Regions from separate parts of the Anoxybacillus sp. CHMUD genome, predicted to be linked through region 4. Evidence: predicted binding sites of a transcription regulator. Region 4 holds the regulator's gene; each other region holds the start of a gene.
The links. Region 4 encodes Rex, which represses fermentation and respiration genes when NADH is low (regulators of the CRP and FNR family bind a similar motif). Its sites were predicted from a motif close to TTGTGAAATATTTCACAA; they were not measured.
Positions count from the first base shown of each region.

Region 1: the regulator Rex is predicted to act here: its motif matches at 3,093-3,110, upstream of ETB99_RS03740 (cytochrome c oxidase subunit 2A).
Region 2: the regulator Rex is predicted to act here: its motif matches at 4,664-4,681, upstream of ETB99_RS00245 (nitrate/nitrite transporter).
Region 3: the regulator Rex is predicted to act here: its motif matches at 5,931-5,948, upstream of adhE (bifunctional acetaldehyde-CoA/alcohol dehydrogenase).

Region 1 is NZ_SDLG01000004.1:12,962-20,511, reverse strand. Features, by position in the region: gene ETB99_RS03755 (carboxypeptidase M32) at 1-580, shown strand, start outside; gene ETB99_RS03750 (b(o/a)3-type cytochrome-c oxidase subunit 1) at 607-2,256, opposite strand; gene ETB99_RS03745 (cytochrome c oxidase subunit II) at 2,253-2,726, opposite strand; gene ETB99_RS03740 (cytochrome c oxidase subunit 2A) at 2,748-2,897, opposite strand; gene ETB99_RS03735 (chemotaxis protein CheX) at 3,165-3,620, opposite strand; partial or broken gene ETB99_RS03730 (type III polyketide synthase) at 3,886-4,949, shown strand; gene ETB99_RS03725 (isoprenylcysteine carboxyl methyltransferase family protein) at 4,946-5,452, shown strand; gene ETB99_RS03720 (dynamin family protein) at 5,511-7,550, shown strand, end outside.
Region 2 is NZ_SDLG01000001.1:40,845-48,394, forward strand. Features, by position in the region: gene ETB99_RS00225 (sulfate/molybdate ABC transporter ATP-binding protein) at 1-463, opposite strand, end outside; gene modB (molybdate ABC transporter permease subunit) at 444-1,139, opposite strand; gene modA (molybdate ABC transporter substrate-binding protein) at 1,142-1,894, opposite strand; gene ETB99_RS00240 (NarK family nitrate/nitrite MFS transporter) at 1,962-3,293, opposite strand; gene ETB99_RS00245 (nitrate/nitrite transporter) at 3,428-4,600, opposite strand; gene ETB99_RS00250 (TIGR04053 family radical SAM/SPASM domain-containing protein) at 4,811-5,926, opposite strand; gene ETB99_RS00255 (CDGSH iron-sulfur domain-containing protein) at 6,114-6,320, shown strand; gene ETB99_RS00260 (iron-sulfur cluster biosynthesis family protein) at 6,352-6,669, opposite strand; gene ETB99_RS00265 (SDR family NAD(P)-dependent oxidoreductase) at 6,681-7,466, opposite strand; gene ETB99_RS00270 (MBL fold metallo-hydrolase) at 7,463-7,550, opposite strand, start outside.
Region 3 is NZ_SDLG01000011.1:28,186-35,735, reverse strand. Features, by position in the region: gene ETB99_RS09165 (ABC transporter permease) at 1-23, opposite strand, end outside; gene ETB99_RS09160 (ABC transporter ATP-binding protein) at 25-1,080, opposite strand; partial or broken gene ETB99_RS09155 (Ger(x)C family spore germination C-terminal domain-containing protein) at 1,158-1,925, opposite strand; gene ETB99_RS15260 (hypothetical protein) at 2,065-2,139, opposite strand; gene ETB99_RS15255 (spore germination protein) at 2,124-2,531, opposite strand; gene ETB99_RS09145 (FAD-dependent oxidoreductase) at 2,531-4,045, opposite strand; gene ETB99_RS09140 (transcriptional regulator) at 4,186-5,478, shown strand; gene ETB99_RS09135 (hypothetical protein) at 5,569-5,796, shown strand; gene adhE (bifunctional acetaldehyde-CoA/alcohol dehydrogenase) at 5,972-7,550, shown strand, end outside.
Region 4 is NZ_SDLG01000030.1:6,631-14,180, forward strand. Features, by position in the region: gene groL (chaperonin GroEL) at 1-337, opposite strand, end outside; gene groES (co-chaperone GroES) at 411-695, opposite strand; gene ETB99_RS13935 (CPBP family intramembrane glutamic endopeptidase) at 921-1,658, shown strand; gene ETB99_RS13940 (YdiK family protein) at 1,655-1,828, shown strand; gene ETB99_RS13945 (redox-sensing transcriptional repressor Rex) at 1,838-2,473, opposite strand; gene ETB99_RS13950 (ABC-F family ATP-binding cassette domain-containing protein) at 2,701-4,596, shown strand; gene tsaD (tRNA (adenosine(37)-N6)-threonylcarbamoyltransferase complex transferase subunit TsaD) at 4,892-5,905, opposite strand; gene rimI (ribosomal protein S18-alanine N-acetyltransferase) at 5,902-6,345, opposite strand; gene tsaB (tRNA (adenosine(37)-N6)-threonylcarbamoyltransferase complex dimerization subunit type 1 TsaB) at 6,346-7,050, opposite strand; gene tsaE (tRNA (adenosine(37)-N6)-threonylcarbamoyltransferase complex ATPase subunit type 1 TsaE) at 7,031-7,504, opposite strand.

The DNA of each region.
Region 1 (7,550 bases), on a different contig from region 4:
TTATTCGTTTTGGAAGCGATATTATAGCTTGCTACAACAATATGCTCCGCATTTTGTTGACGTTTCATTGGATGATTTTTATCGCGCAATTAATGAGTCCAAACCGTCTCTTATTCGCATTGAAGCGGATGAGTTGACGTATCCATTACATATTATCATTCGATATGAAATGGAAAAAGCGTTGTTTGATGACGCAATTGAAGTAAGAGATTTACCACATATTTGGAATGAAAAATATGAGGCGTATTTAGGTGTTCGTCCAAAACGTGATGCAGAAGGGATTCTTCAAGATGTTCATTGGGCTGGGGGAAGTTTTGGTTATTTTCCGTCATACGCCCTCGGATATATGTATGCCGCCCAGTTTAAATATGCAATGGAGAAAGAGTTGACAAATGTTGATCAGTTGATTGAAAACGGGGAATTCGGGCGTATTCGAGAGTGGCTTACAAACCATATTCACCAATATGGAAAGACGAAAAAGCCGCTTGAGATTTTGTACGAAGTAACTGGAGAGGGGTTAAATCCAACTTACTTGATTCGCTATTTGGAAGACAAATATAAACATATTTATCGATTATAAAAAACCGGGCAAACGCCCGGTTTTTTTTACCAAAGTTTAAATCCTTTTGAGCCAGGAGGTGCATTTTGGATCATATCGATAAATGGAACAGTATATGCAATTAAAATGAGTACAACAGCAATGCCGATCCATAATTTCCAGTTTTCAAATACGAGTGGTGTACGCTCAGCCTGTTCAGCAACTTCAGCAACTGGAAACTCTGTCTCGCCTTTTGGAGCGAAAAATGCTAAGTTTGTAACGATAATGAGCACAAGAATAATACCGATGAATAAGATTGTTCCTCCAACTGCTTGAGCGATTTGGTAAGGAATCCACTCTAGCGCTTGTGGTGCATCTCCGTATGTTGAAAATGCTGAACGGCGAGGAGCGCCAAGCAACCCTGCAAAGTGCATTGCACTAGACATGAAAATCATACCAATCGACCAAACGATCGTTTGAATGATCGCCAAACGGTTCATCGCTTTTGTCATGACACGTCCCGTTAAGTGCGGGATGAGCCAATATGCTGCGCCAAAAAATGTCAACACAACTGTTGTAGCTAACGTTAAATGGAAGTGACCAGTTACCCAAATTGTGTTATGAACGACTTGGTTTAATTGGTGTGATGCGTTTATAAGACCACCAGCACCGGCAGGGATAAAGAACAACATACCGATAAATGGTGCAAAGAAGCGGGCATCACCCCATGGTAATTTTCGTAACCATCCGAATAATCCTGTCGCTCCTTTTGAGCGCCCATACATTTCAAATGTTGCAAACATCGAAAACGCGGTCATGAGTGATGGAATAACGACCATAAACGTTAAGATAACTTGTAAGTATTTCCAAGCTGGATCGATTCCAGGTTCCACGAGTTGATGGTGGAAACCGACAGGAATCGAGAAAATTAAGAATAAAATGAACGACATGCGAGCAAGTGAGTCAGAAAACATTTTTCCGCCAATAATTTTTGGGATAATCGCATACCAAATCATATATGCAGGCAATAACCAGAAATATACGAGTGGGTGACCGAAATACCAGAATAATGTTCGACTCACAAGTACGTTAATACGATCGACATAACCTAATGACCAAGGAATAAGTTGGAATAATACAGTTGCTGCAACACCTAGCGAGCAAACGAGCCATAACACCATGTTAACAACAGACATGAACGTAAGTAACGGACTTACTTGACCAGGATGAGCTTTTTTCCATTTTGCATAATGAGCGAACATCGCAAATCCACTCACCCAGCTCCCGACAACAACAAGTGTTAAACCAATATAAAAACCTGCGTGTGCTTGTAGTGGTGCATAGAATGTATATAAAACAGAAGCTTCGCCAATTAAAATGTAAAAGGCAGTAATGGCTGTACCAATTGTCATGAGCCAAAAACCGACCCATCCCCAAAAGCGTGCGCGATCAGAAAGCGTTCCAGCCGTCCGACTTACAGCTGCAAATTGAAAACCGATAATGAAAAATGTAGTTAAAACGAGTCCAAGCAATACGCCATGCGTTGTTAAAATTGTATAATAGCTAATGCCTGCTGGCAATTCGAATTTTCCAGAGCGTACAAGCACCTGTAATAGACCAGCGAGTCCTCCTAACGCCAGAGCAACGAAGGCGACATAAATATGAGCCATGGCTAATTTGCCATCACGTGCATCTACTTTCCAAGTTTCGTTCATCATTGTTCAACCACCTTCACTTTCGCTGTCATTAAGTGGTGACCGGCACCGCAATATTCGTTACATAAAATGACATATTCACCGACTTTATCGAATGTTTGTGTATAGCTGCTTACATAACCAGGTTCAACCATCATATTTACGTTTGTTCCGGCCATTTCAAATCCGTGAATGACATCTTTCGTTGCTACGTTGATCGTTACTTTTGCTCCTTTTGGAATTTCGACTTGATTTGGCGTGTACGCAAATGCAGAAGCAACGATATTGAGTTGATATTCATTGTCTCCAGTTTTAACAAGACCAGGTTTATCAAATGGTGGTGTTTGATCGACTTTTTCCGGATCGATCGTTGTTAAACAGCTTGGCGGCTGTGTTCCTTGTGCGAATGCACCAACTCCTAAGACAGCTAAAAATACGAATAATGAACCGATGCCGAAAAACAGCCAAATTTTTTCATATTTATGCATGTGCATAACGTCCCGTCTCCTTTCTCTCTATAAACGATTCAAAAACAAGAAATATACGCTTACCCACGTGAAAATGAGGAAAAATCCTAAAAATAAAACAGAAGCGAGCGTTCCTTTCAATGTAGGCTCTTTCTCCACTTTTGTTTTTGGGGTGTTTGTGTTTAATTGGGTTTTCATTTTTATTCCTCCTTTCCTAAATAAACCTTAATTAGAAATGTATACACTTACATCATACAAAACAATTTGCGAAATGAAACGCTTTCTTCGTACATTTCACAAATTGTTCATTCGTTACTTTACCATCATCATAACCGTAAAAATAAGGAGTATCTGTGACTTTTGTCACACGAATTTTGTGAGGTTGTGAAAGAAGTGTGAAATATTTAGAAAAATATGGATAAAAAATAAAAAAAGAAGCTTACAAACGCAAGCTTCTCTTTGCACTTATTCGTTATCAATTGTTAAAATAAGCTGCAATTCTCCTTTATTTTCAAAGTGAATCGGTACGCGAAATGCTTTATCAAAACCGTAAATTTTTGTTTGACCAACAAGAACAGTAGGAGGAGTGATATCGATTGTAATTCCCTTTTGAGATACGATCGTTGCCAAGTTTCCTGCAATCATATTGCCGAGCTCACCGGTAAATGATTCGAGCATTTCACCTTCTAAAGGCATGCCGAACATCGTTTCTCCGATACTTCCAAATATCGTTTCATGCCCTTCAATCATAAGGCGTCCCCGTAAGTCTCCGGTCATCCCAATTAATACACTAATGGACGTTTGAGTGAAAGGTTGTGTAAACAATGAAGGTTTTTCGATTGTCATTGCTAGCGGGATGACAGAGCGAATCGATTCGATCGTTCCGTTTAAAATCGTTGTAATTTTCTCACCTAAAGCCATAACAAGACCCCTTTTTTCTTCATCATAACAAATTTTTCGTTTCGATTACATCATTTTTCGACAAATGTAGACAAAGAAAACATAAAAAAACATAGTGACGAAACAATAAATTGCGTTATAATGGAAGTGCACAACAACATACCTCCTTTCAAAACGTCGAAAGCTTTCCTCCTATTGTGGTGAGGGAGGCTTTTTTACTTAATATGTATAAAATTCCTTTATCAGAAAAATATTATCATTAATGAAAATGAAAGGATAGAGATGTATGCCGAGCATCGTTGCAGTGGAATTAGCTGAACTTCCTTACCGTGTTTCACAAAACGAGGTGATGATTGCAATCAAACGTATGTTTCAACATCGTTATGAGCATATCGATCGTCTATTATCGATTTTTGAACATGACCATATTCAATCAAGGTCATTTGTACAACCGTTACATTGGTATATGACAGCTCATTCGTTCGCTGAGAAAAATGAACTGTATATTGAACATGCCGTTCAATATGGAAAAGAAGCAATTGAACGTTGTTTACATCGCGGAAACATTCCGTTCGAAGATATTGAAGCTATTTTTTTATTTCAACGACGGGGATTGCTACACCGAGCATTGAGGCAAGAATAATGAACGAGCTGCCTTTTTCGATACATACGAAACGGATTCCTATATGGGGGCTCGGATGTGCCGGGGGAGCAGTTGGCATTGCTCGAGCGGTAGATTACTGTCGAGCATATCCAAAAGCGAAAGTGCTTGTCCTCGCGGTAGAGTTTTGCAGTCTCACTTTTCAACTTGACGATGTGTCAAAAAGCAATCTTATTGGCACATCACTATTTGCGGATGGAGTAGGTTGTGCGTGTGTTGTAGGGAATGATGTACAGTTACAAAGCATAGATCCACAGGTGATCGATATGCAATCGATATTTATGCGTAACATGGAGGATGTTATGGGGTGGGATATAAAAGATAACGGATTTTATGTGGTGTTCTCTAGGCATATTCCGACTATTATTCGTCAATCGATTGGTGAAATCGTGGAATTGTTTTTAAGAAAAAACGGGATTTGTGTTTCGCAAATTGAACATTTTGTCGTACATCCAGGTGGTAAAAAAGTGCTCGATGCCTATCAAGAGGGGTTACATATAGATGAAAATAAGTTAACTCATGCGATTCATGTTTTACGAGAGCATGGAAATATGTCGTCTGTAACTGTGCTTGCTGTTTTACAGCGTTTTTTACAACAGCCTATCACTCAACAACACGGTTTAATGATGGCGATGGGACCGGGATTTAGCTGTGAGCTTTTATTGTTAAAATGGGGAGAGAAATTATGAAATGGAAAGTATTTCTCTTTTTACTTGCTCAACGATTTGTTGAGTTGTACTGGGCAAAAAGAAATGAACGATGGATGAAGGAGAGAGGGGCGAAAGAGTTCGGGCAAAATCACTATAAACATATTGTTTGTATGCATAGTTTATTTTTTGTCTCGCTTTTGCTCGAGGGAAGGAAAAAACATGCATCTGCTTTATGGTCATTTTTGTTTAATATCTTTATCATTCTACAGCTATTTCGTTTTTGGACCATTGCTTCGCTTGGGCGGTATTGGAATACGAAAATTATTGTATTGCCAAATGCAGAACGAATACAAAAAGGACCGTATCGATGGTTTCGTCATCCGAATTACCTCGTTGTTGTTCTAGAACTCCTTGTTATTCCCCTGATGTTTCAAGCATATTGGACAGCTGTCATATTTACAGTATGGAACGTGTACCTCTTATCTATCCGTATTCGTGTAGAGGAACAGGCGCTACGTTTATTAAAATCTCCTCATAAGTAGGGGGATTTTATTTTTCTGTGAACTACAGTAAAATGAAGGTAGATTTTTTAAAAGGGGTATGGGGAAAATGCATATGACAAAAACACAATCATTGCAACAATGGTTATATCGTCTCATCGCACTTCATGACGAATTTATTAAAAGAGGTGACATGACTCAAGCAAATAAAACGAAACAATTAATTAAAAAAGTGTATCATAAAGAGTTTACGATTGCTTTTTGTGGACACTTTTCTGCAGGAAAATCTAGTTTAATTAATGAATTGATCGGTGCTCAGCTTTTACCGTCTAGTCCAATTCCGACAAGTGCAAATCTTGTGAAAGTAAAAACAGGGAAACCGTATGCGCGTGTATATTATAAATCTGGCGAACGGATTGAATATACGGCTCCTTATGATTACGACGAAGTGAAAACGTTTTGTCGGGATGGCGACGCCATTGACATGATCGAGATTAGCGATGAAACAGAGGTGATCCCGCCCGGAATAGTACTTATGGATACACCAGGTATTGATTCAACCGATGATGCTCATCGTTTGGCGACGGAGTCTGCACTTCATTTAGCGGACGTCATATTTTATGTGATGGATTACAATCATGTTCAAGCGGAATTGAACTTCGAGTTTACGAAGCGTTTGTCACAGTATGGAAAAACGCTATACTTAGTTGTGAATCAAATTGATAAACATCGTGATGAAGAACTTCTATTTTCACAGTTTACTCGTTCTGTCGAGGAATCGTTTCAGCAGTGGGGCATCACATTTGAACGAATATTTTATACGTCGCTGAAACAAAAAGATAATATATACAACGAACTTGAGACATTAAAACAATTATTGCGGTCACTTTTTGATGAAAAAGAGGAACGACTTCATCAAAACATACGTATCGCTGTCGAGCAAATGATCGACGACCATATGCAGATCGTCATCGCTCAACAGGAAGAAGAAAAGCGAAATATACGGCAGTCGCTCTCGTTTGATCATGAACATGAGCTTCTTGCAAAACTCGAAGAAATTGAGCGAGCGATTGATCATATTCATACAACGTGGACAAATGCTAGGCAACATATTGAACAACAGTTGGAAACGACGTTACACAATGCATATGTGATGCCTTATGAAACACGAGAGTATGCGCGTGCCTATTTAGAAGCGTGTCAACCTGATTTTAAAGTCGGTTTTTTATTTACAAAGCAAAAAACAGAGGAAGAACGTAAAAAGCGGTTGCATGCGTTTTATGAAGATTTACATCAAAAAATCGAAAGTCAGCTTGAATGGCACATCCGTGACTTATTGAAGCAGTTTTATCAACAATATGATGTTCACGACCATGAATTATTGCATCGTATTCAACAATTAACCGTCCCGTTTTCAGAACAATGGATTGTTGAACGAAAACAAAATCAACCAGTTGTCACAGGCGATTATGTATTAACATATACGAACGACATAGCAAACGAAATGAAACGGTTATATCGCGATGCAGCTATTCAACTTGTCGAACAAATCATTGAGAAGGGAAAAGTACAACAAAAATTGAGTATGTATCAACAACAACTCAATAAGTTGATGGGGGAACGGGCATGCTGGGAGCAATTGAAGCAACTTGCTCGTGAGCGTGAACATACGCGTCAACAATTGCAAAAAGTCGTCGAAAATGCCAATTCGTTAAGCGATGATGCTGTTTATCCGTTTGTTCATGAGACGTTTACAATAAGAACAAGCAGTGAAAGCAAAGAAGAAGTTCCACATGGAAATGAATCAGCGCAAGAACAACATCCAATTCAAACGGTGCAAATAGAAAATGAGACGACCGAGCAAATGATCGAAAAATTGCGGACGATTAGTCAAATGATCGCCCCAATTAAAGGAATGAAACAGCTAGCAAATGAAATGGAAGTAAAAGTTCAGCAGCTTCAACGACGGACGTTTACGATTGCTTTGTTTGGCGCCTTTAGCGCAGGAAAATCTTCATTTGCAAACGCGTTAATCGGTGAACATGTCTTACCTGTTTCGCCACATCCGACGACGGCAACTATTAACAAAATTGTTCCACCAACAGGTGATCGTCCGCATGGAACCGTTGTCGTACAAGTA
Region 2 (7,550 bases), on a different contig from region 4:
GCAATAATATACTCGGTTTTGTAACAAGCGTTCGTGCAAGTGCCACTCGTTGTTGCTGTCCTCCGGATAATTGGTGGGGGTAATGATTCTCATACCCTTTTAATCCGATATTTTCAATCATGTTCATAACCGTATGTTGCACTTGCTTTCTTGGCCATTTTTTTAAGCCAAACGCAATATTCTCGTAAACGGTCAAATGGGGAAAAAGGGCATAATGTTGAGACATATAGCCTACGTTTCGGTAACGGGCAGGAACGTGGAGCCGTTTGTCTGAATGAAAAAATAACCGATCGTACAATTGAATAATTCCTTCATCCGGCTGCTGTAATCCTGCAATGCTTTGCAATGTTAAACTTTTTCCACATCCCGATGCACCTAAAATCCCGACAATTCCGTTTTGAATTGTAAAATGAGCGTCTAACTGAAAGTGTGGAAATGTTTTCTTAATGGCGACGTACAGCATCGTTTTCTCCTCGAATCATTCGTTTTTCTAATCGTTTCATTGTGTACAACAAAGCAATAGATACAACGGTCATGATAAGGACGAGTATATTCGCCATTTTTTTATCCCCCGCAAGCAACGCATCGTAAATGGCAATAGGCATCGTCATCGTTTCATTTGGAATGCTTCCTGCAACCATTAACGTCGTTCCAAAATCGCCGAGCGCACGTGCAAAGACAAGTGTAGTTGCAGATGCAATGCTACGCCAAGAAAGCGGGATGACAACGGCGAAAAAAATATCCCATTCAGATCGACCGAGCACTCTTGCAGCATTTAGCAATTGCTCATCAATGCTCGCAAATGCTGCACGTGCCGTTTTCACGAAAAACGGCAAAGCGACAACAAATGCAGCAACAACCGCTCCCGTTGGCGTAAACACAATCATTATCCCAAACGTATCTTCTAAAAAACGACCGATTGGGCTAGATCGCCCGAGTAGCACAAGTAAATAATAGCCAAGAACTGTCGGGGGCAATACAATCGGCAACGTAAACAATGAATCAAGTATATCACTTATTTTATGGTTAGAGCGGCTCAAATAATAGGAAATGGGCAGTCCGACAACTAGTGCACAACTTGTTGCAATTGTTGCTACTTTTAATGATAAAAAGAGCGGAAAAAGATTCATTGCCTGCACGATTATTCCTCCTCAGGAATGATAAAACCATACTTTTTCATGATGCTTGTACCGATTGGTCCTTTTAAAAATGTGAGAAATTCGCGCGCTTCTTTTTCATGTTTCGTCGTTTTTACGACGACGACAGCTTGGCGAATCGGTTCGTGCATATGTTCATCAATAAGGTAGAATGGAAGATGATGATCCTTCATTAGTGCAAGTGCCACGATCGCCACTTCAACGTTGCCCGATTCCACATAAGCAAGTGTATCAGCAATATTTTTGCCATAAACAAGCTTCGGTTTTACTTGCTCCCAAATATCAGATTTTATTAACGCTTGTTTTGCTGCTAATCCATATGGTGCATGATCTGGATTAGCGATTGCCACTTTTTTTACCTCTTGTTTCAGTAAATCTTGTAATGACGTTACAGCTACTCCTTCTTTTACGGCAAGCCCAATGCGCCCAAAGGCGTATATGTTTTTTGTTTGTTCAAGAGCAACACGGTCACGAATAAGTTCATCGACATACGCTACATTCGCTGAAGCAAACATGTCAAATGGAGCCCCTTGCTTAATTTGTTCTGCTAGCTGACCACTCGAACCGAAAATAAATGTAACGTCTATTCCCATTTCTTTTTTAAACTGCTCCCCAACTTCTTTAAATGCATGGGTTAAATCTGCAGCTGCCGCAACTTTAATGGATGGTGTCGCATTTGGTTGGGCGGCGTGAGGATTACATGCCACTAATAACAAAATCATAATAAAAAAACACATTTTTCTCACTTTAGTCCCTCCATATATCAAAAGGGAATATCTATTACAGATATCCCCTTTTATTCTTCTAACATTTCACTTCCGCATTTTTTCTAGCATAATAATACCAGTTTAATGCAATTGATACAACATAAAATGCGATAAAGAAGTAAAATGCTGTAATTGGTGTGCCAGTATTTTGAGCTGCCCAACCGAATAAATTCGGAATAAAGAATGAACCATACGCTGCAAATGCGGCTGTAAAACCGAGAACAGGTGCCGCTTCTTTTGGCGGGAAGATGATTGGAATCATTTGGAATGTCGATCCAGATCCCATCCCTGCAGCAATAAATAAGATCAAGAAAGATACGATAAATCCGATAAAGTGTTTTTCCGTTGTAAAATACATGACTGCTGCAGCACCAAGACCCATGATAATTAAGACATAGTTTGTTACACGTGCTCCACCCAATTTATCAGATAACCATCCCCCAACCGGACGGAATGCCGCCGCTAAAAATGCTCCTAAAAAGGCAAGTGATACGTGTTCTGGGAATTGTGATTTTAATAAAAGTGGAAAGGCCGCTGCATACCCGATAAACGAACCGAATGTCGCTGTATATAGCCATGTCATTACCCACGTATGTTTTCGTTTGACGATGACAAACTGCTCCGATACAGATTGCTTTGCGTTTGGTAAGTTATCCATACCGAAATATGCTAAAATCGTAAAAAACACAATCGGAATGACCCAAATAAATGCAGCGTTTTGTAACCAAACTTTTGAGCCGTCTGCGAGTACTTGTGGTTCACCACCGATCGCTCCAAATACACCAATAGTTACGATTAGGGGTGTCACAAATTGAACGACAGACACTCCCATGTTTCCAAGACCGCCGTTGATACCAAGTGCTGTCCCTTTTTCTTTTTTCGGGAAGAAAAAGCTAATATTCGCTAATGCTGAGGAAAAATTTGCACCACCAAGTCCACAGAATGCCGCTAACAGCAACATGAGCCAATACGGTGTATTGGGATTTTGTACGGCTAATCCTACACCGATTGCGGGAACAAGTAGTATTCCTGTCGAAAAAACAGTCCAGTTTCTTCCGCCAAATTTCCCAACAGCAAACGTGTAAACAAAACGAAATGTTGCACCTACTAACCCCGGAACAGCGGCTAACGTAAATAATTGACTTTGCGTCAACTGGAATCCAATGTCATTCAAACGTGCTGCAGTAATAGACCAAATTTGCCAAACGATAAATGCCAACATTAACGTTGGAACAGAGATCCACAGATTTCGACGAGCATGTTTTTTTCCTTCTTTTTCCCAAAATACTGGGTCTTCTGGGTTCCAATAAGAACCAATTCGACTTGTCCGTTCACCGTTTTCTGAAGCCGTTTTCAATGGTTGACTCATAACGTTATCTCTCCTTTTTGAAGTATGATTTATAAAAATGATTGTTGTACTTTCATCATAAAGAAACCACATAAATAAGAATGTGATGTGCATCACATATTCAGAAACGTTCATACAATGTTAAAAAATAATATTTAAGCGATCGTTTTTCGCAATCGTCTCATAATAAGCATTGCAACAAACATAGTTGCTGCTACCCACCAAAAGCCATACGAATATGAATTCGTCCATTGTTTAAATAAACCTAAAATATTAGGTAAAAAGAACCCTCCTAATCCACCTGCTGCACCGACAAAACCTGTCAATAATCCGACTTCTTTCGGGAATACATTTGGAATGACTTGAAATAGTGCCCCATTCGCTGTACCGAAAAAAATAAGTGTGGTAAACAAAAGAGCTAATGCAACATAAACAGACGGAAGCATACCGACAATCACCAATGTAACAGTAGCGCCTGTAAACAGCCAAACGAGCAATTTCATTCCACCATATTTATCAGCTAAATAGCCACCAATTGGCCGAACAAAGCTTCCCGCAAATACGACAAGCGTCACAAAATCTCCTGCCGTCACTTTATCTACTCCGTATTGATCGAAAAAGAATAGTGTTAAATAGCTCGTCATTCCGACAAATCCACCAAAAGATAAGCTATAAAAAAAGCTAAACAACCACGTTTCCTTCATTTTCATCACGCGCATATATTCCGATATTTTTGCTGGTTTTACCGCAGTCGGGCATTCTTTTGCGAAGATGATAAATACAATAAAAGCAACAAAGAGAGGAACGAGCGCTAATCCAAATACACTATTCCAACCATACTCTTCTGCGATACGAGGACCAAACAACATTGCTAAAACCGTTCCGCTATTTCCCGCACCTGCAATTCCCATCGCCAAACCTTGATGTTCTTTCGGATACCAACGGCTTGCTAAAGGAAGAGCGACGGCAAAACTAGCTCCTGCTACTCCTAATAACAATCCAAGCGCATAAATTTGTGTCAATGTATCAGCAAACAACCAACCCCATAAAAGAGGCACGGATGTCAAAACCATTCCGATCATTCCCATTTTCTTACCACCGAATCGGTCTGCTAATAGTCCCATTGGAATACGAAGCAACGCTCCTCCTAATACAGGGATTCCTACCATCATTCCTTTTTGTGCAGGGGTCAATCTTAAATCTTCCACAATAAACGTTCCTGTTGCCCCAAGAATCACCCAGATCATAAAACTAATATCAAAGTACAAAAAAGACGAAAGAAGTGTCGGTAAATGACCAACTCGAAGAAATTGTTTTAATCGTTCCATCTTTATTCCCCCCCTCGCTTTATCGTTTGACAATTTTATCGTAAAAAAATTTATCGATCAGTACTGTTATATTGTTCACAATTTTTGTTATGTTCACAAAACTTTCATACGTTCTTTCATATGAATAAAATGTTTGTAGAAAAAAGACAAGTTCCCAATTTACACAAATAAGGAACTTATCGCCTGTATGGATGAATAGAAAAAAGGCGGCTATTCGCCGACCCTTTCTTTTTGACGCCATGCTTTTGGGATGTAGACGCAGTACGGTTCGCTTGCTAAGTAGTCGCCTGTAACCGCATATGCTCTTGAACGCGATCCACCACAAACGTAACGAAATTCACATATGCCACATTTTCCTTTATATCCGTCTGGATTTCTTAACTGTTTGAAAATTGGAGAATGGCGATAAATATGGGATAACGGTTGTTCACGTACATTCCCTGCTTTTACAGGCAATAGTCCACTTGGATATACGTCACCAATATGCGAAATAAATACAAAACCGTTTCCATCGTTTACTCCTTTTGGGGCACGCCCTAGTCCGTCTACTTGTCCAGTTAATCCTTTCATTAGCACATCTTCATAACGAATGTCACCGTGAATTTGACGTTCTCGCATTTTTTGTTGTAAAACAACGCGACGATAATGTTGTCCTGCTGTTGTTTTTATATCAAACGGTACACGTTTGCTCGTTTCGTAAAGCCAACGAAACACTTTTTCATGCTCAACAGGCGAAATCATATCTGTCTTTTTTCCCCTGCCCGTCGGTACGAGAAAAAATACACTCCAAAGCACGCAGCCGAGCTCTTCAACAAGTTGCACCATCTCGTCAAGCACATGAACGTTATAACGAGAGATGACTGTATTTATTTGAATGGGAATGTCGAGTTCGTGTAAATATTGAATCGCTTTCATTGTTAAGTCGAACGAGCCAGATGTTCCACGAAAGTGATCGTGAATTTGAGCGTTTGGTCCATCTAAACTAAACGCCCAACGAGCAAGGCCTACTTCTTTTGCTTTTCGGATCGCTTCTTTTGTCACGTTTGGTGTTGCACTTGGGGTCATCGATACACGAAGTCCTTTATCAATCGCATATTTAGCAATATCGTACACATCTGGACGCATAAGCGGATCTCCACCTGTAAACACGAGAAGAGGCTGATCCATTTCATAAATATCATCAATTAATCGCTTCCCTTCTTCAAACGTTAATTCACGCGGATCACGGTGATACTGTGCTTCGGCCCGACAATGAAGACAATTGAGCTGACATGCCCGTGTTAACTCCCATATAACAATAAACGGATTTTGTTGAAAATCACGCATATTTCATCCCTCCGATTCGCTCACTACTTCTCATTGTACAAGAAGGAATATTTATATCATGTGACATTGATCACAAAAAATCACATCCATTTATCTTGTCACTGTTCTGACAAATATGCACGTCCTTGCATTTCTAATATAAAATAGATAGTATATACGATATAAGGTATACAAGGAGGTGGAATATATGGCGAAAGTGCAAATTAAAGTGATGGATAACGGTTCATTTCGTGTGACCGGAGATGTTGAATTAATTGATATGGAAGGAAACAAGTTTGAAACAAAAGAAACATTTTCTCTCTGTCGTTGCGGGCTCTCACAAAATATGCCATTTTGTGATGCATCTCATAAAGGAAAATTTCAATCCGTCGTTCGCGCACCAAAAAACGAATAAGCCCGGCTTTTATTCCGGGCTTTTTACTTTGTTAGCGCTCCATCAGCGACATGCGCGGATTCAATATTTGATTGGGGCTTTTTAATTGAAAACATCCTGCCCCATCGACAACATCAATCGTCATTTGTTCATCAAAGAAAATGAGCCGATGTTTTTCCATCCAAATCGGCATATCGTTTGTTTCAATCGCTACATCATGTTCGTCTAATTGCTCGACAAGCAGTAACATAGGCACTCCATTGACAGCACAACCACAATCATCTGTATCATATGTAAGCTTGACGTGCTTGTTTCCACGAACACGACGAAGTTGTTCGATCGCTCGTTCCGTGATCGTAATTTTCACCATTTACACCTCGCTTACTTTTTTAAAAATGCCCGTTTTCCCATTTTTTCGACGACCGATGGAAATAATTGATACACGCGACTTCCTATATGCATCCAAAACGGCAAATTCACTTCGCGCGTAGGGGTAAGCATCACATCAACGACGCGCTTGGCGACAAATTCCGGACGAAGCATCCATCGTTTCACGTTTTTCACATATTCTCCGGACGTATCAGCGACAGTAAAAAAGTTTGTTTTGATCGGTCCTGGGTTCACAGCAGTGACAAAAATGCCATACATGGACGCTTCCATTCGCAAGCTATTTGTAAATCCAAGGACAGCATGTTTTGTTGCGGCATATACGCTCGATTTTGGCGTTGCGATTTTTCCTGCTTGCGATGCGATATTAATAATGTGGCCGGACCGCTTCTTCATCATATGTGTGTACACTTTTTTTGTACACGCGATCAATCCGAGCACATTGACATCAAACATTTGCTTCGCTTCTGAGAGATCGATATGCTCGACATACCGAAACACACCGAACCCCGCATTATTGACGAGAATATCGATATCGACGGACGCAAGTAATCGATCAAATACAGCATCTACTTCTTCTTGATTACTAACATCTAGCGATTCATATACGCAGGGGATGTTGTACGTTTGTTCAATATGTTGCGCAATTTGCGCCAACTTTTCTTTTGAGCGAGCGAGCAATATCGGTATTCCCCCGCGCTTCGCTACTTCGTATGCGATTTGTTCGCCAATACCGCTCGATGCTCCTGTAATGACGACGTATTTCCCTGCTAACTTCATGATCTCACCACTTCGTACATATATATTTGACCATCTTTTTGTTTTTTCACCGCTCCGATCGCTTCTAAATAATCAAGTTGACCA
Region 3 (7,550 bases), on a different contig from region 4:
ACAGCATAAGCGTAGCGGCGCATATTATTCACCTCCACTCCGCTTCATGACATGAATCGCTTCTGGTTCAAAATGAAGGCCGATTTCTTCCCCAATTTCTGCTTTTTTTGTCGAGTGAACGAGCCACTCGTTCCCATACGCATCATAACAACAAAGCTCATAATGCACACCACGGAATAAAACAGAATCGACGCGCACACGCAATTTGCCACGCTCAACAGTTGTTAACTCTAAATCTTCAGGACGAATAACAATGTCGACGCGTTCGTTTTTCGCAAAACCGCGATCAACGCATGTAAATTGTTGATTAGCAAATTCCACAACAAAATCGTCCATCATCACCCCAGTAATAATATTTGATTCCCCAATAAAATCAGCAACGAAACGGTTGACAGGTTCATCATAAATGTCTTTTGGTGTGCCACGTTGTTCAATCTTCCCTTTATTTAATACGAAAATTTCATCCGACATCGCAAGCGCTTCTTCTTGATCGTGAGTAACGAAAATAAACGTAATGCCAAGTCTTCGTTGTAATTCACGCAACTCATATTGCATTTCTGTTCGAAGCTTTAAATCGAGCGCAGAAAGCGGTTCATCTAGCAACAGTACGTCCGGTTCGTTGACGATCGCGCGGGCGATGGCGACACGTTGTCGTTGTCCACCTGACATTTCATGAATCGCGCGCTGTTCATAGCCTTCCAAGTTGACGAAACGGAGCGCCTCTTTCACTTTTCGTTCAATGTCTGCCTCCGGTATTTTTTTAATACGTAAGCCAAAAGCGACGTTTTCAAATACGTTTAAGTGAGGAAAAAGTGCGTAATCTTGAAACACCGTATTCACTCGTCGTTTGTTTGAAGGCACGTGGTTTATCCGTTGGCCATGAAAATAAATATCGCCTTTTGTCGGCTCGATAAACCCAGCAATTAACCGGAGAATGGTCGTTTTTCCGCAGCCGGACGGACCAAGAAGCGTATAAAACTTCCCGCGCTCCATTTCAAAGCTCACATCATCGAGCACAGGAGCATCATCATCGTATCGTTTTGTGACATGTTCAAAGCGAATGATGACACGATCATCCATCTTTTTTATCTCACCTCATTTTTCGCATGTTTAAGTTTATTATGAATGATCGGCCTATATTGAGCAACTTTTTTTCGCTATTGGAGAACGCCATAATTAACGATTTCAACGGTCGGACGAATGTTGACGTCCGCCTTCGCAAATGCTTTTGCCCAGCTTTTTTGTTTTTTAAATGCTTCGTACTCATAAGCGCGAGCGTATAAGCCGAATCCGATCGGATCGACTTCATATGTTTGCATTTTTTTACAATTGACTCAAGCTGTTTTTGTATTTCTTTGGCGAGCAATTTTTCAACTTTCTCCTTAATCTTTTTTCATATTTAGGTACGTTGTAGATTCCGTTAAGACGGCGCTTAATTTCATACGCACATCAAAACGAAATGTTCCGTGTTGAAACGACGGTTTATATGAAACATCGCCATATTCAATAGAGATGCTTACGTATTCCGTTCGTTTTGTTAATGTTTTAATTGGTGACGTAAGTGAGGTTGTCGGTTTGACACGCTTTTGCAATATCGCAAAATATGGGCTTTCTTTTTGTAATAACGAGCCGACATATTTTCGTTTCTCATTAAATAAAGCGATCCCGCCTGCGACGAGATCCCCTTTATATACTTTCATCATCGGCGCAAAAGGCGTTTGAGCGCGATCAATCGATAAACGACGAAATTGAAGAAGATTGATTTTTGTCGTTTGCTTCCCTTTATCAGCTGTCAGCAATACGTCTCGAATGGCGACAGATAGACGAGGCTTATCATCAGGCCGAATGTACATTAAATTTTTTAACGGGTCGTCAAAAACGATAAAGTTCGCAGTAGTTGAGTTTTTCGGATCACGATATAACACGTCGTGGAACGCGTTCGCGCGATTCGCCGAATTGAGCGGAATAATCCCGTAATGGGACGAAAGAGCCGTAATGTAAGCTGACGGTAAAAAATCGCCATGAAAAAGGCAAGCAGGCGCAGTAAGCGTAAAAACGAAGCGATCATCCAACGTGTACTATAGTCATTTCGCACGTTTCAATAAACCTTTGGTGCGATCCTTTCAGCGATGATTCAATTTGCGGTTCAGTGATCGCTCGTTGCGGCCATCCTTGTGTATCCAAAACAGCAATACGCGGTTATCGCCATCGAGCAATAGCGCGGTTTCTCCTTGAAACACATGTTGAATGACGTGTTCCCATTTTGTCGTATATGATTTCGACCCGATCGGCAATTGAATGTCCGTCGTCTCTTCAATTTGTTTCGTTTCAAATAAAAGCGGATCAATAATGTTATTGTTAATCGAATTTTTATCAACGAGCGTGTTGAGGTATACGAGCAATGCTCTTTTCTTCGGCTCGCCAATCCATATATGACAATAAATGAGGTCGGGAGTTTTTGTGAAATAGTCACGCAACGTTTGTTCATTCATATCAAGCGAATGCGTAAGCGTTTGTTGTATGCTGTTCATCATTCATCCCCTTCAAGCTGTCGAAGTGGTTCAGTTGCTGGCCCTTCTAGTACTTTTCCGCTGAAAGAGAAGCGTGAACCGTGACAAGGACAGTCCCATGACCGTTCGCTATTATTCCATTCGAGTTCACATCCCATATGTGTACATGTCGTATCGACGACATATAGCCTTCCTTGTTCGTCGCGGTATGCACCTGCCCGTTTTCCGTCTACATTGACTACAGCTCCTTCTCCTGGCGATATGTCGCGAGGGGTACGAAGGGCGTATTCAAGCTTTCCGATTAAGAAGTGTTTCGCGACATCGATTCCTTCCGTCAGTAAGTGATTGAGTGATGGATCAGCGACAAAGCGTGACGGGGCAAACAGTTGAGCGTAACGATTTTCTTTTTGTAACGCTAAATCGGCTAACAGATGAGCAGCAACTGTACTTGTCGTCATGCCCCATTTACGATATCCTGTCGCGACAAGTATGTGTGGAAGGCTTGTGCGAATCGGACCGATGTATGGGAGATTGTCTAGTGTGACAAGATCTTGCGCCGACCAGCGATATTGCACGTCCGACAATCCGAATATATGTTTTGAAAATGATTGTAACGCTTCATAGTGATGAATCATGTTGGTTCCTTGTCCGACTTTATGTGACTCGCCACCAACGAAAAGAAGAGGTTTTCCGTCTATCATCGTATATCGCAACGATCGCTTTGGCTCATTTGCGCTTAAATACATGCCTTGCAATCGTTCATGCGACTCGACTGCAATGACGTATGATCGTTCTGCATGCAGTCGTGCGAAGTAAAAAGCAGGATCGAAAAACGGAAAATGAGTACAAATGACAACGGTGTCACAAGTGATCGTTGCTCCATTTTTCGTTTGTACAACCGGTCTTGTCGATGTCTCAATATGTTGTGCAACGGTTTGTTCATAAAAAGATGCCCCATGTTTGACAGCGAGTTCCACTAATGTTTTTAAATAATGGAGCGGATGGAATTGCGCTTGGTTGCGCATCATGATTGCACCTTGAACGGAAAAAGGAAGCGACAGTTGATCGACATATGCTCCGTCAATGCCGATCGTTTCATATGCTTTCCATTCCGCCTCGAGCTTATATAATTGCGTTTCTTCAGTCGTATATACGTATGCATCTTCTAGCGATACGTCGCAATGCATATCGTTTTCTTTTATTGTTTGCAAAATAAACTGTATTGCCTCGCTATTTGCTTCGTAATATTGACGAGCGCTATCCTCACCGAAGTGAGCAATCAGCTCATGATAAATGAGATCATGCTGGGCAGTTATTTTTGCCGTCGTATGCCCTGTTGTGCCGTGACATAGCCGATTTGCTTCGATGACGGCGACACGCACGCCTTGTTTAGCGAGCAAATAAGCGGTTGTAATACCTGTTATTCCTCCACCAATAATCGCTACATCCGTTTCAATCGGTTGCGTCAAAGATGGAAAAGACGGAAGCGTTGTTGTTTGTAGCCAATACGATTGAGATAACTTTGGTAAAGACATGTTTTTGTTCCTCCATACCCATGTTTTTCTTAATTTTCCCCAAATCGAAAAGTTTATGATGAACATTTGCAAAGATGATAAAATGGAAATAGACGAGTATCGAAACGTTTTAATAACATAACGTAAGAGGGAGAGTTAAAGTGAATAAAGATGCAAATATTCGTTTACAAGATAACGTCGTGTTAGAACATTATGGGCTTAATGAGCTGCATTTAGAATCTGTTCGCCATTATCGCGAACAATTTGCAAAAGTGAAACCAAACCACCCGTGGAACGGATTAGAAACAAAAGATTTTTTATATAAAATCGGCGCATGGGGAAAAATACGAGACACAAACAAAGAGGGACTCACACTCGCAGGACTTCTTATGTTTAGCGAAGAGCGAATGATTACAGAAGTTTTACCACAATACTTTTTAGAGTATCGTGAATATGGAGATGATGAGCTGCATTGGTCAAACCGTTTTACTTCACAGGACGGAACATGGTCGGGAAATATTTATGATTTTTATTTTAAAGTGATGCACGAGGTCAACGACGTATCACAAGTTGAAAAAGACGCTGTCCATGAAGCGTTAATGAATGCAATCGTCCATGCTGATTATAGCGGTGATGGAGGGATTATTGTTGAACGGCAGCGATCATGTATTCAAATGTCTAACCCTGGTTTGTTTGGTATTCCTTTAGAACAAGCAAATAGTGGTGGAGTCAGCTATTTGCGCAATCCAAATATGTTTAAAATGTTTATTTACATTCAGTTTTGTAAACGTGCTGGAGTCGGTTTAAAAACGATGGAGACAATTTACTCACAACAATTTGCTGTTGAGCAATATGATTTTCAAAAACGAACGGTTGTTACATTGCCTATTGTGTCCTTCCCAGAAAGACACGACTGTATAAATGAGATCGAGGTATTGAGTGATTGGATGGGCGATGCACCATTATCAGACTCCATAAATAAAGAAAACAACTCCTATAATAACGATCAAAACTCCGTAAATAATGAGTTTGAGTCCGTAAATAAAGACCCAAACTCCTTAAATATTGAAATAAACCCCGTAAATAAAGTGCTTGACTCCATAAATAAAAAGGATAGCTCCGTAAATAAAGATGATAACTCCGTAAACATCTCATTCAACTCCGTAAATAAATTGGATGAGGAAGAAGAAAGAAATATCGATCAGGAGCTATGGAGCATTGCTGAAATTGCGCGTAAGAAAAAAAGACTTGCACCGGCTAAGATGGAAGAAGTCATTTTGCAGTTATGTGCCCGTCGACCATTAATGTTAAAACAGTTATCCCATTTACTAGATCGAACGCCAGACGGATTGCGCAATAATTATTTAGGAAAGCTATTAGCGGAAGGGAAAATGCGCTTAAAGTATCCAGATCAACCAAATCATCCAAAACAAGCGTATATAACGAATAAGTAATATTCATGATTTGTTCAATATTTCACAATTTAAATTAGGGAAAAGAATGTTACAATGATGGTAACAAAAGAAAAGTTGAGGTGACAGCTGATGCTTATATGCGAATGGAGAAACTTTTCCACAGATGCGGAAACATATACATTGGAGCTATTCGAAGAAATGATTGGTGATGAATTTGAAGCAATGATGTTTGAAGATGATCAAGAAATTCCTTCTTATATATGGACAGTAAATTATGTCGTCATTGTTAAGCGGAATACGCGTATGTACAACGATATTTCTTTTACAAAAATTCCACGCAATCCAGTATGTGAGTAACCGTCTTCTTCATGAGAAGCGGTTCTCTTATACAATATAATTGCTCAATATTTCACAAAGTTGACACACACAAACAAAGCCTAATTCACTAAAATAAAAATGTGAAAACAATCACATTTTTATTTTCAACTAATTTGTGAAGTTTTTCACAAAAATGATTATGGGAGGGGCTTATATGGCTGTGGAGGAAAAAGTATTAGACCAAAAGAAAGAAGTTACGAAAATGATTGATACGCTTGTAGCCAATGCGCAAAAAGCGTTAAAAGCGTTTCGTGACTATGATCAAGAGACGATCGATCATATCGTCAAGCAAATGGCGTTAGCTGGGCTTGATAAACATATGTATTTAGCGAAACTAGCCATTGAAGAAACAAAGCGCGGTGTATATGAAGATAAAATCATTAAAAATATTTTTGCGACAGAATATATTTACCATAACATTAAATACGATAAAACCGTCGGCGTTATTCGCGAAAATGAACAGGAAGGCATCATTGAAATTGCTGAGCCTGTTGGCGTTATCGCCGGGGTAACCCCAGTCACGAACCCGACTTCAACAACAATGTTTAAAGCGCTCATTTCTATTAAAACGCGCAATCCAATCATTTTTGCGTTCCACCCATCCGCTCAAACATGCAGCAGTGAAGCGGCACGCATTTTACGGGATGCAGCGATTGCTGCGGGTGCGCCAGAACATTGTATTCAATGGATCGAAACTCCTTCTGTCGAAGCGACGCAACAATTGATGCATCACCCTGGTGTTTCACTCATTCTTGCGACAGGTGGAGCAGGCATGGTGAAAGCGGCATATAGCTCAGGAAAGCCAGCATTAGGGGTTGGACCTGGTAACGTACCTTGCTATATTGAGAAAACAGCAAATATTAAACGTGCGGTGAACGATCTTATTCTTTCTAAAACGTTTGATAACGGCATGATTTGTGCATCTGAACAGGCGGTCATTATCGATAAGGAAATTTATGATGAAGTAAAAAAAGAAATGATCGCTAACAAATGCTACTTTTTAAACGAGGAAGAAAAGAAAAAAGTAGAAAAACTAGTGATTAACGAAAATACGTGCGCAGTGAATCCGAATATTGTCGGGAAACGAGCGTATGACATTGCGAAAATGGCAGGGGTTGATGTTCCTGCTGATACGAAAATTCTTGTTGCGGAGTTAAAGAGCGTTGGTCAGCAAGAGCCGCTTTCTCGTGAAAAACTAAGTCCGGTATTGGCTTGTTATAAGGTGAATAGCACAGAAGAAGGATTAAAGCGGGCAGAAGAAATGCTTGAATTTGGTGGACTTGGCCACTCCGCTGTCATTCATTCGGAAAATCAAGACGTCATTCTTGAATTCGGTAAGCGAATGAAGGCGGGACGAATCATTTCGAACGCACCGTCTTCACAAGGGGCGATCGGTGATATTTATAACGCATACATTCCATCGTTGACGCTCGGTTGCGGTACATTCGGTGGCAACTCCGTTTCGACAAACGTCGGTGCGACACATTTAATTAATATTAAAAAATTAGCGAGAAGGAATGTAAACATGCAATGGTTTAAAGTTCCGCCGAAAATTTATTTCGAAAAATACGCGACACAATATTTAGCGAAAATGCCAAACATCTCACGTGCCTTTATCGTTACAGACCCAGACATGGTGAAGCTCGGCTATGTTGATAAAGTGTTATACTATTTGCGTAAACGTCCAGATTATGTGCATTGTGAAATTTTCTCAGAAGTTGAACCAGATCCAT
Region 4 (7,550 bases):
TTGGGTTCGCACCAGCTGTTACGTTTTTCAATCCTTCACGAATCATCGCTTGTGCTAATACAGTTGCTGTTGTTGTACCGTCACCAGCAACATCGTTTGTTTTGCTTGCTACTTCCGCAACAAGCTTCGCACCCATATTTTCAAACGGATCTTCTAATTCAATCTCTTTCGCAATCGTTACACCGTCATTTGTAATTAATGGAGAACCGAACTTTTTCTCTAATACAACGTTACGACCTTTTGGACCTAATGTTACTTTTACTGCATCAGCTAATTTATCTACACCGCGTAACATCGCACGACGAGCTTCTTCGCTGAATTTAATTTCTTTTGCCATACATCTTACCCCCTTGATGATGATTTTTTTTGTTAAGTATTTTTGTACGCTTTATATGTTATCAGGCGAACGATTAACCAATCACAGCTAAAATGTCACTTTCACGCAAAATTAAGTATTCTTTTCCATCATATTTTACTTCTGTACCCGCATATTTTGAGAAGATGATGCGGTCACCAACGCTTACCTCTGGAGCTACGCGCTCACCATTATCAAGAACGCGACCTGAACCAACTGCCACAACTTTTCCTTCTTGTGGTTTTTCTTTTGCTGTGTCTGGTAAGACAATTCCGCTCGCTGTTTTTTCTTCAGTTTGAATTAATTCAATGACAATACGATCGCCTAGTGGCTTCAACACGGCAAACGACCTCCTTAATTAGATTTTCGTTCCGTTATTAGCACTCATTCTTATTGAGTGCTAACACACTTATTATATTAATGAACTTTTTTCAATTTTGCAAGTAGGAAGTTAAAAATTTTTCAATACATATTTCCCTCTTTCATTATGTCTTTCCTTTCGAAATTCATACAAAAAATATGGTAAAATGAAAAAGTATTTATTTTGTAAAAAGGGGTTGACCATGTGAAAAAACAATATTGGTATGTCATCATTACATATATCGCCATGCAGCTATCGAGCTTAGTCGGCGTCCCTTTACTTGCACATAGCGGCTTTGTCAACGCATCAAATAAAGAAATAGCTTTTTCGATCGCTTCTGGTTATTGGGCTGTTATTAGTTTCTCGATTGCTCTTTTTCTCGTTCTTTATTTTATGAAAGAAGATATGAAATACTCATATGATCGCCATCAAGCATCGATTGGCATGTCATTCTTTTGGGCAATTGGGGGGTTTTTGCTCGCTCTTTTCGCCCAAGGCGTTGCAGCAAACATCGAAGTACACCTCTTTGGGGTCGAAATGGGGTCCGAGAACACGAGACGGATCGTCGAAATGGTCAAACTTACACCAGCTCTTATGCTCGTCACTTCAATCGTTGGTCCAGTTTTAGAAGAAATCATTTTTCGAAAAATTATTTTCGGAACGCTGTATCAAAAATATAACTTTTTCTTATCAGCCATCATCAGCTCGCTTTTATTTGCTGTTGTTCATTTAGAGTTCGAACATTTGCTTCTTTATGCAACGATGGGATTTGTATTTGCTTTCCTATATGTCAAAACAAAGCGTATTATCGTACCTATTGCAGCACATGTACTGATGAACACCTTTGTCGTTGCAATTCAAACATTATTTGCTGAAGAAATCGAAAGCATTATGCGTGAGGCAGAACGAATGCAATTCGTAATTTGGAGGCTGTTTTCATGAAGTCTGAACCGTTGTTTTATTTTCTCACTGGCATTTTATTTACTTATTTTGCTGTCCATACCGCCGATGATGGTATTTGGGACATCACAACGATGCTATTTATTTTAATTGCTACATTTGATTTCGGCGCAGGAATTCGTTCTTTACGAAAAAAAACCTCCCGCTCGTAAACGGGAGGTTTACTCATTTCCGTAATGTTTTAAAAAGTAAACGAGTGACTGCAATTCGACCGCTAAATCAATATGGTGAACACGAATATGTTCTGGCACATGCAAGCGAGCAGGCGTAAAGTTTAAAATCCCTTTAATGCCTTTTTGAACAAGTCGGTCAGTAATCGGCTGGGCAACTTGAGCAGGAACGGTTAAAATCGCTACCGTAATCCCTCCAAGCTTTTCTTCCAATTCATCTAAATGATAAACCGGAACCCCTCCGACTTTTGTTCCCACTTTATCCGGATCAACATCGAACGCCATTACGATTTTCGTATTGTTATTTTTGCTAAAATTGTAGTTCAAAAATGCTGTCCCTAAATTACCGACGCCAAATAACGCTACTTCTGTCGTTTCATCTTGGTCTAACGTTTTTCGGAAAAACGACAGCAAATAATTCACATTATATCCGTATCCTTTTTTTCCAAGCGCACCAAAGTATGAAAAATCACGGCGAATCGTTGCTGAATCGACTTTTACAGCTTCGCTTAACTCCGCTGAAGATACACGTTGCTTGCCTGATGCATGCAAGTTTTTCAAAAAACGATAGTACAACGGTAGTCGCTTTGCGGTCGCCTGCGGAATTTTTGGTTGTTCATTATTCACGAGTCAATCCCCCACATTTCCTTTCACAAATAGTTAGCGCTTTCATTTTTCTCTCCTATACGTCTAAAAAATTCTCCCCACTTCTAAACTATACACTATTTTTTTCATTCTGTCTTTCCTTTGTACCCTTTATTATTATTTTTGTCAAATTTGTTATTCGTACACTAGTGTTGCCGAATATCAAGAAAGTACGTTACACTATCAAAAGAAGATTGAGGTGAGAAAGAATGATCATTTTACAAGTAAATCAACTATCCAAATCATATGGAGCGGAACAAGTTTTATCAGACATTAAGCTTGAAATACAAGAAAAAGACCGTATTGCGTTAGTTGGAAGAAATGGCGCGGGAAAATCGACATTATTAAAAATCATTGCCGGACAGTTGTCATACGACACAGGCGAAATCATTAAACCGAAACACGTAACGATCGGTTATTTAGATCAATATACAGGGTTGCAAGCTCATCGTTCCATTTGGGAAGAAATGCTCGATGTGTTTGCCCCGCTACAACAAATGGAAAAACAATTACGTGAACTAGAACAACAAATGAGTTTACATGATGCTGACTATGAGCGCCTACTTGAGCAATATGATCGTTTACAAACAGAATTCAAAGAAAAAGGCGGCTATCAATATGAAGCAGATATTCGTTCGGTTCTTCATGGTCTCCGCTTCTCACAGTACGATTATACGACAAAAGTATCTACATTAAGCGGTGGACAGCGGACGAGGCTAGCGCTTGGTAAACTGCTCCTTACAAGGCCCGATTTGCTCATTTTAGACGAACCGACAAACCATTTAGATATGGAAACGTTGCAATGGCTTGAACAATATTTAAAAAATTACGATGGGGCCATTCTTATCGTCTCCCACGATCGCTATTTTCTTGACCAAATCGTGACACAAGTGTATGAACTATCACGCACAAAAATAAAAAAATATGTCGGAAACTATACAAGCTACTTACAACAACGTGCTGAACAATTTGAACAACAACTAAAATTGTATGAAAAACAACAAGAGGAAATTACAAAATTAAAAGATTTTATTCAACGCAACATCGCTCGTGCATCAACAACGAAGCGAGCACAAAGCCGTAGAAAACAATTAGAAAAAATGAATATCATCGACAAGCCACTCGGTGATGAAAAATCGGCATCGTTTCGTTTCGAAATCGAACGCCCAAGCGGAAACGACGTGCTGACAGCTAACAACTTAGCAATCGGTTACGATCACATCATCGCAACAAACCTTTCATTCCGTATCACTCGCGGAGATAGTATTGCGCTAATTGGACCCAATGGAATTGGAAAATCAACTCTTTTAAAAACGATCATCAAACAACTCCATCCAAAACAAGGAGAAATACGCTACGGAACAAACGTACAAATTGGCTATTATGATCAAGAACAAGCACAATTAACATCAAACAAACGAGTGATCGACGAACTGTGGGACGAAGATCGATTAAGAACAGAGAAAGAAATTCGGACCATTCTCGGCAACTTTTTATTTTCTGGTGACGACGTATTGAAGCCTGTTCAGACGTTAAGCGGTGGAGAAAAAGCGCGACTCGCTCTCGCTAAACTCATGATGAAGAAGGCAAACGTATTAGTTTTAGATGAACCGACAAACCATTTGGATTTAGATAGCAAAGAAGTGCTAGAACAAGCGCTCATAGAATACCCAGGAACAATTATATTCGTTTCACACGATCGTTATTTTATTAACAAAATTGCAACAAAAATATATGAGTTATCCACAGACGGTCTTGTTGAGTATTTAGGGGACTATGATTATTACGTAGCAAAAAAAGCAGAGCTGCTTGAGCTTGGACAAATTAGCCAAAAAACTAAAACGGGCGAATCGTTGTCACCAAAACGTTCGTACGAAGAAGAAAAAGAACGAAAAAAATTAGAACGACAACGACAACGAAAAATCGAACAGCTAGAAACGGAAATGGAGCAAATCGAACAACAAATTGCTACGTATGAACAACAATTATATGATCCTTCCTGTTACAACGACTATGAAAAAGCTCGAGACACACAAGCGCACATTGACGCCCTAAAACAAAAATTTGATGAACTATTCGAACAGTGGGAACGTTTACAACAATAATAATGGGCTAGCTCCACTTGTGGACTAGCCCCATCTTTTTACACAAACATATCCACAGAAAAAACACCTAAATATAAGTTATTCACGGACTTTTCCACATTATCCACAACAACAAAAGAAAAATCCCCCATTTTGTTGTGGTTAACTTGTTATGATAAAATAACATACAATCAACGTTTTCCACATTATTCACATGTATGTGGATAAAATAATCCACAACAAGCTGAATTGTTCTTAGAAAAATTCGTATGACAATTAGAAAAAGGTGCCCCATTGCTTTTGGGACACCTTCTTGCTATAACAGTAAACTTGGGTTTGCATTTAATGCCATGGTGGCACGCTTTCCTTGTTGAAATAATACTGTTCCCGCTGCTGCAATCATCGCTGCATTATCTGTACAAAGCGACAACGGCGGGATAACTAACTCGACTTCTGGCAGTTGATTCATTTGTTTTTGTAATTGTGTACGTAACCCTTCATTTGCCGCCACACCGCCAGCCAGCAATATTTGTTTTACGCTGTAATGCATGGCTGCTTCGATTGTTTTTCTCACTAATACCTCAACGACACTTGCTTGAAAACTTGCCGCCATATCTTCAGGTCGGATCATTTCTCCACGTTGCTTTGCATTGTGCAACGTGTTAATAACCGCTGATTTTAATCCACTAAAACTAAAATCATACGAACCTTCTTCTAACCACGCGCGCGGTAAATCAATAATTGGTTTCCCTTGTTTCGCTAAACGATCGATATGAGGTCCCCCTGGATAAGGGAGTTGCAAGGCCCGGGCAACTTTGTCATACGCTTCTCCAGCCGCATCATCACGCGTTTCTCCAATCACCTCAAATATCCCATGCTCTTTCATGTAAATGAGCTCTGTATGACCTCCAGACACAACAAGCGCCAGAAGCGGAAATTTCATTTCTTGTACAAGTTGATTTGCGTAAATATGTCCTGCGATATGGTGCACGCCAACAAGCGGAATGCGATGTGCAAAAGCCAACGCTTTCGCCGCATTTACACCAATCAATAACGCCCCAACTAATCCCGGTCCTTCTGTTACTGCAATCGCGTCAAGTTGACTTATATCCATATTTGCCTGTTTCATCGTTTCTTCTAACACGAGCGTAATTTGTTCAACATGGTGACGGGAGGCAATTTCAGGAACGACTCCTCCAAATCGTTGATGGCTTTCCATTTGTGAAGCGACAACGTTAGCTACAATTTCACGTCCGTTTTTCACAATGGCCGCCGCTGTTTCATCGCAACTTGTTTCAATTCCAAGGACAAACATATCTTTTTTATTCATAAATTCACCCACATTACTAATGCATCTTCTTGATTATCCGAATAGTATCTTTTACGAATACCTCCATTTAAAAAACCAAGTTTCCGATACAATGACTGTGCAACGATATTCGATACTCGCACCTCTAACGTCATTGTTTTTGCCCCCTCTTCTCTCGCCAACGCCATCGCCTGTTTCATTAGTGCTTCTCCTAATTTTTTCCCGCGAAACTCCGGTAATACTGCAATGTTTGTAATATGTGCCTCATCCATGACCAGCCACATGCCACAATAACCAATGATTTGTCCATCATGCTCCATCACAATGTAACGAGCATACGGATTATTCGTTAATTCTTGGTGAAAAGAGGAACGACTCCACGGCAGTGTAAATGAACGCTGCTCAATTTCTACAATACGATCAAGATCTTGAATCGTCATAAAACGGAAAGAAACATTCACTTAACATTCCGTCCTTTCTTGCTGACGAGCAAGCCAATTCGCTTCTGCCTCTGCTAAACGAATATAGTTTGGGACAAACGTATGAACATCTTCTGGTTCACGGTTCATTCCTAACCATGCAAGTTCGCTTGGGCGTGGATTGTGAAGTGTCGCTGAAGCTACTTGAACAGAACGACCTAGTACTTCAACAAACGTAGCTTCGTGTAGTACACTATCATTTCCAACTAATAAAATGGATTGATCATATGCTTTTAATTCATTTGCCCAATCAGTAGCTAAAATGACTTGATCAGCCACAATGGATTGAATGTTTCCTCCTTCCGCTTTATAAAGGCCTGTATAAATTTGTCCGCGTCGAGCGTCCATTAATGGAACAATAAGCCCGCCAAAATACTTCGCATTTGCTGCCATCACTTCTAAACTCGATACACCAACAAGTGGAATGTTTAGCGTCCAAGCCAAAGTTTTGGCAATCGTCACCCCAATGCGAACCCCTGTATATGATCCAGGACCTTTGGCGACAACAATACGGTCAAGATCTTGAGGGTTCACATCACATTCTTGCAAAAGTGATTCAATGGCAGGCATCACTCGGATCGAATGATTTTTTTTCAAATTCGTAATCATTTCCCCTTTGACAATTTGCCCATCAACGACAGCGACTCCCATAACAAATGTGGATGTATCAATGGCTAGCACTTTCATCGTTAAAAATCTCCTCACATAACTGTTCGTAACGTTGACCAATCGGTGAAAATCGAATGATTCGACTTCCCCCATCCATATGGTGAATGTTAATATGTAAACGTTCCGTTGGTAAATATGGTTCTATTAAATGAGCCCACTCAACAACGGTTACACCATCACCAAAAAAATATTCCTCAAATCCTAAATCTTCTTCACTTTCTGCTAAACGATATACATCCATATGATATAAAGGGATACGCCCTTCATATTGCTTTATAATAGTGAAAGTTGGGCTACTTACATTGCGGTCAATTCCTAATCCTTTAGCTAATCCTTTTGTAAACGTTGTTTTTCCTGCTCCTAAATCACCTTCTAACGTAATAACGTCTTGTGGCTGAACATACTGAGCAAGTTTCATCGCTAATGCTAACGTATCTTCAGGATGATGTGATACATATTCATATGTTTTCATCGCTCATTCCCCTAATTAAGTAAAATCAACATACAAAAAAGACCTT